2 regions of the Bradyrhizobium sp. 154 genome follow, and region 2 is predicted to be linked to the other one. Evidence: riboswitches for the same ligand, from Rfam matches in the RefSeq annotation. Region 2 holds a riboswitch; the other holds the start of a gene.
What was found. A riboswitch is a leader RNA that binds a small molecule or an ion and turns the genes downstream of it on or off. The one in region 2 is predicted to bind cobalamin.
Positions count from the first base shown of each region.

Region 1: linked by a shared signal. The riboswitch ahead of IVA92_RS22905 (TonB-dependent siderophore receptor) and the one ahead of IVA92_RS12505 (TonB-dependent receptor) in region 2 are both predicted to bind cobalamin.

Region 1 covers NZ_JADPKG010000101.1:37,678-42,687, forward strand. Annotated here, with positions in the region: partial or broken gene ihpA (divalent metal ion exporter subunit IhpA) at 1-59, opposite strand, end outside; gene IVA92_RS22895 (hypothetical protein) at 113-469, opposite strand; gene IVA92_RS22900 (GDCCVxC domain-containing (seleno)protein) at 1,093-1,302, opposite strand; cobalamin riboswitch at 1,650-1,845, shown strand; gene IVA92_RS22905 (TonB-dependent siderophore receptor) at 1,953-4,229, shown strand; gene IVA92_RS22910 (PepSY domain-containing protein) at 4,232-5,010, shown strand, end outside.
Region 2 covers NZ_JADPKG010000050.1:79,175-84,184, forward strand. Annotated here, with positions in the region: gene IVA92_RS12505 (TonB-dependent receptor) at 1-2,290, opposite strand, end outside; cobalamin riboswitch at 2,407-2,609, opposite strand; gene IVA92_RS12510 (histidine phosphatase family protein) at 2,682-3,254, shown strand; gene cobT (nicotinate-nucleotide--dimethylbenzimidazole phosphoribosyltransferase) at 3,261-4,313, opposite strand; gene cobF (precorrin-6A synthase (deacetylating)) at 4,324-5,010, opposite strand, start outside.

The DNA.
Region 1 (5,010 bases), on a different contig from region 2:
CAGGGACTGACCAGCAACGCCGTCGCGCACGCGAAACGCGTGACGCACTTTGGAAACATGGTGAAAACCTGACGAAAGACGGATCTAGGGCGCGATGCGCCCAGCGGTCATTTCAGGTCAGGAATTTCGGGGGCGGTGGGTCGATTCCGGGCGGCAGACCGCGCCGAACGACCTGCAGCGTGGGTACCATCTCTATCGGGCGCATCACGGCTACCGCTGCAATCACTGGGGCCGGAACGGAGACGGAGAAGCAGCCGTGACAGTGATGGTCGGCCAAAACGCCCTTGTCGGAATGGCCGATGCCCTTGTCGGCGAAGGAGACGACAACATTGGGCGACGAATTTGTGACATCCAGATCGCACACGCCGTGAAGCACGCCGGCGATCAGGTAGGTCGCGATCACAAATATGGTCATCGCACCGCGCAGCGAGCGCGGCAGGATACGGCCAAATCTGAAGGAAAGGGTCACTCGGGGTTCCGATCGATCGGGCGATGACCAGTACCATGCACTAGGCCGGGGTGTCGATCCGCAACAGTGTTAACATCCTTATGATCCGGGAACCGGGGGCTCAAGTCACGGGAGGGAACGCTTGACGGAATAGGCGGCAGCTCTGAGCTCCAGCTGCCTCGCGCACGGCAAGGGTGCCAAATAGTCCGAGAGGCTCGCGCGAAGTGTGGATCGATGCTGCATGCTCCCTCCTGTCGTGTATCGTGTCTGCTTGATGAAGTCGGCGATGCGGTCGGCCACGTCTTCCGCGGAAGAAATGATGTTGACCCGGCCGCCGCTCGAATCGACGGCGGTCCACTCAGGTCGATCCAGCGCCCGATCGTTCTACGTCGACAATGGAAAGCAGTTGCCGCTTTGGAAGGACTTGCCTCATTTCACGTACTGGCTGATCCCGATAGCTGTCGGGGTACCGTTCATCGTTCGTTCACTTCTATGGGCCCCGTTAGCGCGAGCTCGCGGCGGAATTCCCACGTGATTAGGGCAAGAGCGACGGCGCAGCAATTGAGGTCCGGACCCCAACGCCGATCGCGTTATTCTCGCGCGAAAGCCCGTGCACTCATCGGCACACGCAGGAAATCGGCAAACTACCCGCAGCAAGCTCCCTTGCCATTCTCTTGGATCGGTGGGCAAGGCACGGTGCCATAGGAGCAGAACACGCAGCAATTGCCCGATTTAGGCTTCAGCCGGGTGCCGCATCCGCGGCAATCGTAAAAGAATTGGCAAGCGTCGGTCGGCATCGTCTCAATGGATCGATGGCCGCATGACGGGCAAATGAGAGTGGATTCGACGTGCATGCCCTCTAACGTAGCATCGCGCGAGCCAGTTTCCAACGATCATCGCCTGGTTGATCCCGGAGGGCACCTTAACGGCAACGATACGAAGGATACGTGCGGAGCTTTGAACGGCATTGGAGTTGTCACCGACGTCGAACGTAGTGTGCGTCGTGATCGCGACCTCGTCGGCCTGTGCGCAAGCAGTAGACCTCACCACGCTCACCGCTGCAACCAATTCATAAGGGATCGATGCGTGATCTGACATGCCATCTCCCGCGGTGTCGAATCCTCGACTTGGCCTGATGATCGGCGCCACGCGCTGACTTCTGCCGCAGCGAAACATCCAATTGACAGCCGTTTGCAAATAAAACTAGGGTGACAACGACGGTTCTCCTTCGGGAGATCAATAGGGAATACGGTGCGGGGATCCCCCAACGCCGTGGCTGCCCCCGCAACTGTAAGCGGTGAGCCTTCGCCAAACGCCACTGGGCCTGCGGACCTGGGAAGGCGGCGAGAGGTAACGACCCGCGAGCCAGGAGACCTGCCGTCGGTCGTGGTCACACGCGAGCACATTGGGCGGGGTGTCCTGGTGGGTGTTGGGGCTGCCTTCTTCTTGAGGCAGCGGCCAAGCTGCGTTCGCGGTGACGTGCCACGTTATCGCGAGTCTGTTGATGACCTCCCGTACAATCTTCGCGCCGCGGTATCGCCGCGCGATTCTGCGCTCAGCTGCATTCTCCTGCCTGGTTTTGTCGACCGACGGCTGGGCACAGTCCGAAAGGACGGTCCAGACGCTCGACCCCGTTGTGGTGCAGTCGCCGGCAACGTCGCCGAGGGCCCAAAGCACCCGACGCAGTTCTGCGACCGCCAGCGCCGCGCGTTTGCGCCAGCAGCGCAACATAGCTGTCAATACCGGTACACAGGTTGCCGCGCCGGCTGGTCCTGTCTTCGCCGCACCGACGCTCAACCTCACCGGCGCGAGCACGGCCGGCAGCCGGCTCGGCCTGACGCGACTGCAGACGCCAGCCAGCGTGGAGGTGATCTCCGCTGAAACCATCGCCGAACGCGGCCAGCAGAACATCGTCGACGCGGTGACGCAAAACGCCACCGGCTTCACGGCGAGCCCGGCACCGGGCAATGGCGGCGTCTCGTTCAATACCCGCGGCTTCACGGGCCTTGGCTCCGTCATGACGCTGTATGACGGCACCCAGCTCTATATCGGCGCCGGGACGGTGGCCTTTCCGTTCGACACCTGGTCGACCGAGCGCATCGAGGTGCTGCGCGGCCCTGCGTCGGTGATGTACGGCGCGGGCGCGGTCGGCGGCGCCATCAACGTGGTTTCAAAACTGCCATTGTGGGTCCCTCGCAATCAGGCCGAGATGTCGCTGGACAGCAACATGACCCGGCGAATTGCGGTGGACAGTGGCGGTCCGGTCAGCAAGGACGTCGCCTATCGGATCACCGCCTCCGGCAACATGTCGGATGGCTGGGTCGATCGCGACGACACCTCGAACGTCGCGCTTCATGCCGTGATCCAGATCAAGCAGAACGACGACGTCACCTGGACACTGTCCACGGACTACGGTGACCGCAACCCGTCGCGCTACTTCGGCACGCCGCTGATCAACGGCAGGCTCGATGAATCTCTCCGCTTCAAGAATTACAACGTCAGCGACAGCCACATCCGCTACCAGGATAGCTGGAACCAGGTGAAAACTGAATGGCAGGTGGCCGATGGAATTTCGGTTCAGAACACGCTTTACTATCTGAACTCCAAGGGACATTGGAAGGACGTCGAAAGCTACGCCTATAACCCCGCCACCGGCCTGATCAACCGCAGCAGCTATATCGAGATTTTTCACGATCAGCAGCAGGTCGGCAATCGCATGGATGCGAAATTCCGCGGACATGTCCTTGGCATGGCCAATGAGTTCGTCGCAGGTTTCGACGTCAACAGCATCAATTTTACCCACACCAACAATTCACCTTACGGCGGCTCGTCGTCCGTCAACCCATTCAGTTTCGCTCCAGGCGTATTCAACAGCCCGAACCCCACAGTTCCCGGCTATGGCAGCGTAACCAACCAGTACGCGCTGTTTGCCGAGAACAGGCTGTCGGTCACCGAGCAACTGTCCTTGATTGCCGGCATACGTCAGGATGAACCGACAATCGCGCGCACCGACTATGTCTCGCCCGCCAACAGCTTCGAGAAATCGTTCTCTTCGACGACCTGGCGCGCCGGCGCCGTCTATGCACCGGTCAAGGATCTCGCTTTCTATGCCCAATATGCCACCGCGGCCGACCCGGTCGGAGGGCTCGTCTCACTGTCCTCCGCAAACAAGAACTTCGACCTGGCGACCGGCAAGCAGGTCGAAATCGGTGTCAAGCAATCGTTCTGGGGCGGCCGCGGCGAATGGACCCTGGCCGGCTATGAGATCGTGAAGAACAACCTGCTGGCACGCGATCCCAACATTCCGTCGCTGACCGTCCAGGTCGGCCAGCAGTCATCGCGCGGCGTCGAAGCGTCAGTCGGTTTCCTGCTCGATCATTGCTTGCGCATAGATGCCAATACCGCCTTCCTGCGCGCGAAATACGATGACTTCGTGCAGGCGGTGGGCGGCGGAAGCGTGAACTATGCCGGCAACGTACCGGTCAATGTGCCGCAGAACGTCTCCAATATCTGGGCGACCTGGGCCTTCGCACCGAACTGGTCGGCCAACGCAGGCGTGCAGATCGTCGGCAAGACCTATGCCGACAACGCCAACACGGTGACGCGCCCGGCCTACAACATTGTCAATGCCGGCGTGCAGTGGAAGCCCGACCTCAACACCACCGTGTCGTTCCGCATCTACAATCTCTTCGACGAGATCTACACGACGTCGGGCGGCACTACTCAGTGGCTGCTCGGCATGCCACGCACGGCGCAGCTCGCGGTCAACGTGAAGTTCTGAGCGTGTCACGGACCCTCAAACGCACACTCCGGCGGTGGCTGTACATCGGCCACCGCTGGGTCGGTATCGTCACCTGCCTGTTCTTCGCCATGTGGTTCATCTCCGGCGTGGTGATGATGTACGTGGCTTTTCCCGGCCTTTCCGACAAGGAAAGGCTGGCAGCGCTCCCTGATGTCCAATGGGAGAAGGTGGCGCTGTCGCCGGACGACGTGATGAAAGCCGCAGGCGCGACGCGCTATCCGCGCGACCTCCGGCTTTCGATGCTGGCCGACGAGCCGGTGTATCGGATCACCGGCTGGGACGGCAAGCGACAGGCGATCTCTGCAGCCGATGGCCGGATCATCACCGGCGTCTCCGAACAGCAGGCGCTCGCGGTCGCACAACATCATCCCGCGAGCAGATCACCGCAACTCGAAGACATCATCGATCGCGACCAATGGAGCGTAACGGCCCGTTACGATCCGCTGCGGCCGCTTTACCTCATTGCGCTCGGCGACGATGCGGGTACCAGGCTCTATGTCTCCTCGCGCTCCGGCGAGATCGCGCTCGACACCAACCACACCGAACGGGTCTGGAACTGCCTCGGCTCGATCCCGCACTGGATCTATCCGACCGTGCTGCGCAAAGATGGGCCGCTGTGGCGGCTGGTCGTGCTCTGGATCTCCGGTATCTGCCTGATCATCGGCGTCACCGGCATCTGGATCGGGATCCTTCGCGTACGCCTGAAGCGGCGCTATGCCAGCGGCAGGATCACGCCTTATCGTGGCTGGATGGCCTGGCA
Region 2 (5,010 bases):
ACGGATCGCCCCAGATCGCATACCGCTTGTCGGTTATATTGCGCACACGGAAGGTCAGGCGAGCCTGGTCGACCGCATTGAACACCGTCTTGGGAATGTCGACGAAGGCATAGACGTCGGCCACAGTGTAGGCCTTCATCGTCACCACGTTGGCATCGGTGTTGTAACGGTCGCCGACGTGACGGCCGGTGATGCCGAGCTCCACCGGCCAGGGCGTGAAGAAGCGATACGAAGCGCCGGCGTTGGCCACGATGCGCGGCACGTTCGGCGGCGTGTTGCCGGAGAATGAGCCGCCGGCAAAATTGTAGTCGGCATAGCGCGCATCGACAAAGGCGATGTTGCCCCAGAGACGCAGGGGCTCGATCGGGCGCACGGACGCCGCGAGTTCCACGCCCTTCGACTCCTGCCGTCCGGCGATATTCAACTGCATGCCGCCGGCCGCGGCGTAGACGTTCTTGCGCACAATGTCGTAGGCGGAAAAAGACCACTCCGCCCTGTTGTCCCAGAACAGATGCTTGACGCCGGTCTCATAAGTGCGCGCGGTCGTCAGTTCGAGCGGCTGGGTCGGCCCGAGCAGAAAGATGTTGTTGGCGGAGATATCAGCGCCGGTGGCGTACTGGCTGAAGAAGGTCAGGCCGGGCACGGCCTCCCAGGTGTAGCCGATGCGACCGGTGACCGGCGCCCAGTCTTTCGTGAACGGAAAGCCAGCCTTCTCCAGGCCGTTCTTATCGGTCGAGTTGCGGTCGAGCCCGATATGCTCGACGCGCAGGCCGCCGACCAGTGCGAAGGTACGTGTCAGCTTCAGCCGGTCCTCGAACGACAGCGCCTCATTGTCGATGCGCGCGGTTTGCTGCTGGATCGTGAGCGGGCCGTAAAAGCCGCGGTCGGGATTGACCAGCGAAACGGAATCGCCTGGGAAGTTTGCCGCACCCGGCCTGACGAAGTCGAGATAGCTTGACGACAACGTCGTGACCAGCCGGTTGTCGAAGCCTGCAATGTTCGTGTCCCAGATCAGGTCGGTGATGTTGCCCACCAGCCGCTGGCTGTGCGCGACATAGAAGCGTTCACGATCGACCATGTTCGTCGTGGAATTGAACGCCTCGATCTCGTTGTTGAACCAGGTCCGTTCTGCACCGTAGCCATATGCCTGGCTCTTCAGCGTCAGGTCCGGCGCGAGCTTCAGCTCGAAGCCACCGCGCAGCCACACCTCCTGGGCGGCGTTGCGATTGTCGAGGACGTTGTAATTGGTGTTGAAGGTGCGGTCGTCAATGGTGACGGCGCCGAGATTGCTTCCGTTGTAGTTGGAGACGTAATTGCCGGAGACGATCCCCGTCGTCGCGTGCGAGCCGCTGAAGGCGATCGGCACCAGCGGCGCGCCCCAATAGGCTTTGGAGCGGTCCTCCCTGTATTCGATTGCGCCCCAGATCTTGAGACTGTCCGAGATGCGGTAATTGAGCTGGCCGGACGTGCCGAACGTCTTGACGTTGGTGTCGTCGGCAAAGCCGTTGAGGGTGGAACGGCTGATGTCGACGCGATAGTCCAGGCCCTGCACGTTGGTGCTGCCACCCGAGCCATAGTGGACGCGGAACGAGTTCAGGGAATCCCAAGAGAAATCAGCCTCGTTCCGGACCGGTCCTGTATGCGGCTGCTTGGTGACGAAGTTGATGGCGCCGCCGGCAGCGCCCTCGCCTGAAATCAGCGAGGCCGGACCTTTCAGGAATTCAACGGCCTCCAGATTGGCGGTGTCTACGATCCGCGAGGTCATGTTCTGCGGACCGATCTTGATGCCGTTGTAGAGCGTGTTGATCTGGCTGTTGGTGAAGCCGCGCATGGAGAAGGCTGAAGGTTCAGCCGGATTGTCGCCGGAGGTGACGCCGACCGCGCCCTGCGCCACTTCGGAGACAGTGCGATAGCTCTGCTCGCGCATCGTCTCGGCCGAGATGACTTCGGCGGTCGCCGGCGTTTCACGCACGGTGAGGCCGAGCCGCGAGGCGCTTTCAGCCACAGCATTGCTGTTGAGCGGCGTTGGTGCCGCGGCGGCCGGCACGACAGGCTTGGGCGCTGCGGATGCAGTCGCTGGCCTGCGCGCCGTTGCACGGCGTGTGCCCTGCGCCTCCCGGCCCGCCGGCTTGGCCTGCTTGCGGGATTGGGCGGGCGACACCTCGACCGGCGGCAGCGACTCGCGGACCTGCTGCGCCCGGGCGGCAGATACATCGACGGCGGCCAGTGACGTAAGCGCCGCGGAGGCAAGCAGGAAGCGGTGCGGTCGTACAAAAAGGAGACAAGACACGGTTTTCGAAACCTCGGTATGACGTCAGTGGCACGTCACAGCGAACGAGGTCTCACCTTTGGCCTGTCAGCCCTTCGATGAAGCCGAATGTCTGTACTCCCCGACCGACATCTTCGCGTGTGACCACGGCTGACGGCAGGTCTCCTGGCTCGCGGGTCGTGACCGCTTCGTCGCCTTCCCGGGACCGAGGACCCAGTGGCTTCTGACGAAGGATTCACCGCTTACAGTTGCGGGGGCAGCCGCGGCATTGGGGACGAATTCCCCGCACCGCATTCCCTTTTCATCCCCTCTCGGGGAAACCGTCGCCAGCATCTAGGATTACGATCAAGACGGAGTCAATGTGCAAGCTGCGGCGTTATTGCCACAGCAACCAACTTCCTTGGAGACGAGCATGGAAGGCGAGACCTTCCTCTGGCTGATACGGCATGCGCCGGTCGATGGCGTCACAGGGACGATCCATGCCGCCGATGCCCCGGCCGATCTTCGCGATCGCGCGCAGCTAGAGGCACTGCGGCAGTCTCTGCCGAGAGGCGCGGCGAGCCATGCGAGCCCAGCGCGGCGCACGATCGAGACCGCGCATGCGCTGGGACTCGCGCCCGAGCTGATCCCCGAATTCGGGGAACAGGATTTCGGCGCATGGACCGGCCGTCGGCATGACGAGATCGGCGCGGCCGGGGACGAGGCCTATGCGCAATTCTGGAGCGATCCGGCGCGCGGACGTCCGCCGGGCGGCGAGAGCTTTGCGGATCAGGTCGCGCGCGTCCGGCTTGGGCTCTCGCGGATCGGCGCGGGCTCCGCAACGCTCGTCGTGCATTCCGGCACGATCCGCGCCGCGCTGTGCATCGCGCTGGATCTGACGCCGCACGCCGCCTTGCGCTTCGTGATCGATCCGCTGTCGCTCACCCGGATCGACCGGCTCGCCACTGGGTGGCGCGTCGTCTCCGTCAATCAGCGGATGGCCTGAGCCCGATCAGGCCGGGCGATCCGGCACATTGGCTTGCGCAAAAGTCGCCATCCCGTTGTGGAGCGCGCAAGCCGACCGCACCAGCGGCAACGCGATCGCAGCGCCGGAGCCCTCACCGAGCCGGAGATCGAGGCTGATCAGCGGCTGCACGTTCAGCGCACGCAGCACCAGCCGATGCCCCTGCTCCGCCGATTGATGCGACGGCAGCAGGAACGGCCGGCACGATGGGTTGATCTGCACCGCCACCAGCGCCGCGACCGACACGATGAATCCGTCGATCAATACGGGAAGGCGGCGTTGCGCCGCCGCGATGATAGCGCCGCAGATCGCCGCGATCTCGAGACCGCCGACGGCACACAAGATGTGTTCGGGCGAAGCCCCCGCAATACCGTGGCGCGCAATCGCGGCATCGATCACCCGCGCCTTGTGCGCGCGGCCGGCCGCGTCGATTCCGGTGCCGCTGCCCGCGATTTCCTCGGCGCTGATGCCGAGCAGACTCGCCGCAATGGCCGCCGAGACCGTGGTGTTGCCAATGCCCATCTCGCCGAAGATCACCAGATCAGGCCGGCCGACTTCCGCGCGCGCAACCGCGCGCTGGCCGGCCGCGAAGGCGAATGCCAGTTCCGCCGGCTCAAGTGCAGCTTCCTCGCTGAAATCGCGCGTGCCGCTCCGCGGCTTGTCGGTGACGACGCCCGCCATCTGTTCCTGCGCCAGCGTGCCGGCGTCGACCACCTCCAGGCTGGAGCCAAGCTCACGCGCCAGCACTGAGATCGCGGCGCCACCGGACGCAAAATTCGCCATCATTGCGATGGTCACAGCTTGAGGATAGGCCGACACACCCTGCGCAACGATGCCGTGATCGCCGGCGAAGACGATGATCGGCACGCGCGCGGCGCGAGGAGATTCCGTCGCTTGCAGGCCCGCAAGCTCGATCGCCAGTTGCTCAAGCCGGCCGAGCGCGCCGGTCGGTTTTGTCAACTGCGTCTGCCGCGCGATCGCTGCCTCGCGGTGCATCGCGGAGATTTCGGGACACTCTTGGTAGACCCATTCGGGGAGCATGCAGCCTCGCTTAACGCGTGCGCTTGAGAATGTAGCTGTCCATGATCCAGCCATGCCGCTCGCGCGCTTCCTGCCGAAGTGCGACGATGCGCGGGCCGACTTCGGCCAACGCGCCGGACATGACGATCTGGTTGGGCATGCCGAGATAGGCACCCCACCAGATCTGCAGACTTTCCGGAGCGAGCGACTCGAACGCCGTGCCGCCGTCGAGCATCACCGCGATGGTATCGACTCCTTGTGGCCAGCCGCCTTCGCGCAAGCGCCGCCCCGTCGTGACCAGGAATGGCTCACCGATGTCGTTGAGCGGCAGCGCATGCGCGGCGCACAGCGCCTGGATCGAAGTAATGCCGGGCACGACCTCGATCGTCGGTAACGGATCGAGCCGCCGCGCAATGCGGAGCGAGGAATCGTACAGCGAAGGATCGCCCCAGATCAGCAGCGCGACCTTGCCCTCGCCGTCGAGATGATTTGCGATGGTTTGCGACCAGGTTGCCGCCACCGCATCGTGCCAATCGTCCACGCCCTTTTGGTAGTCCGCCTCAGTCGTGTCCCGCACTGGCAAGTCGAACTCGGCGATGCGCGTGCTCGCGCTGGTGAGCACGTCCGCGCAGATCGTCCGCCTGAGATCCGCCAGATCGGATTTCGCCGGCCCCTTGCGCGGGATCAGGACGATGTCGGCAGCGTTGATGGCACGGGC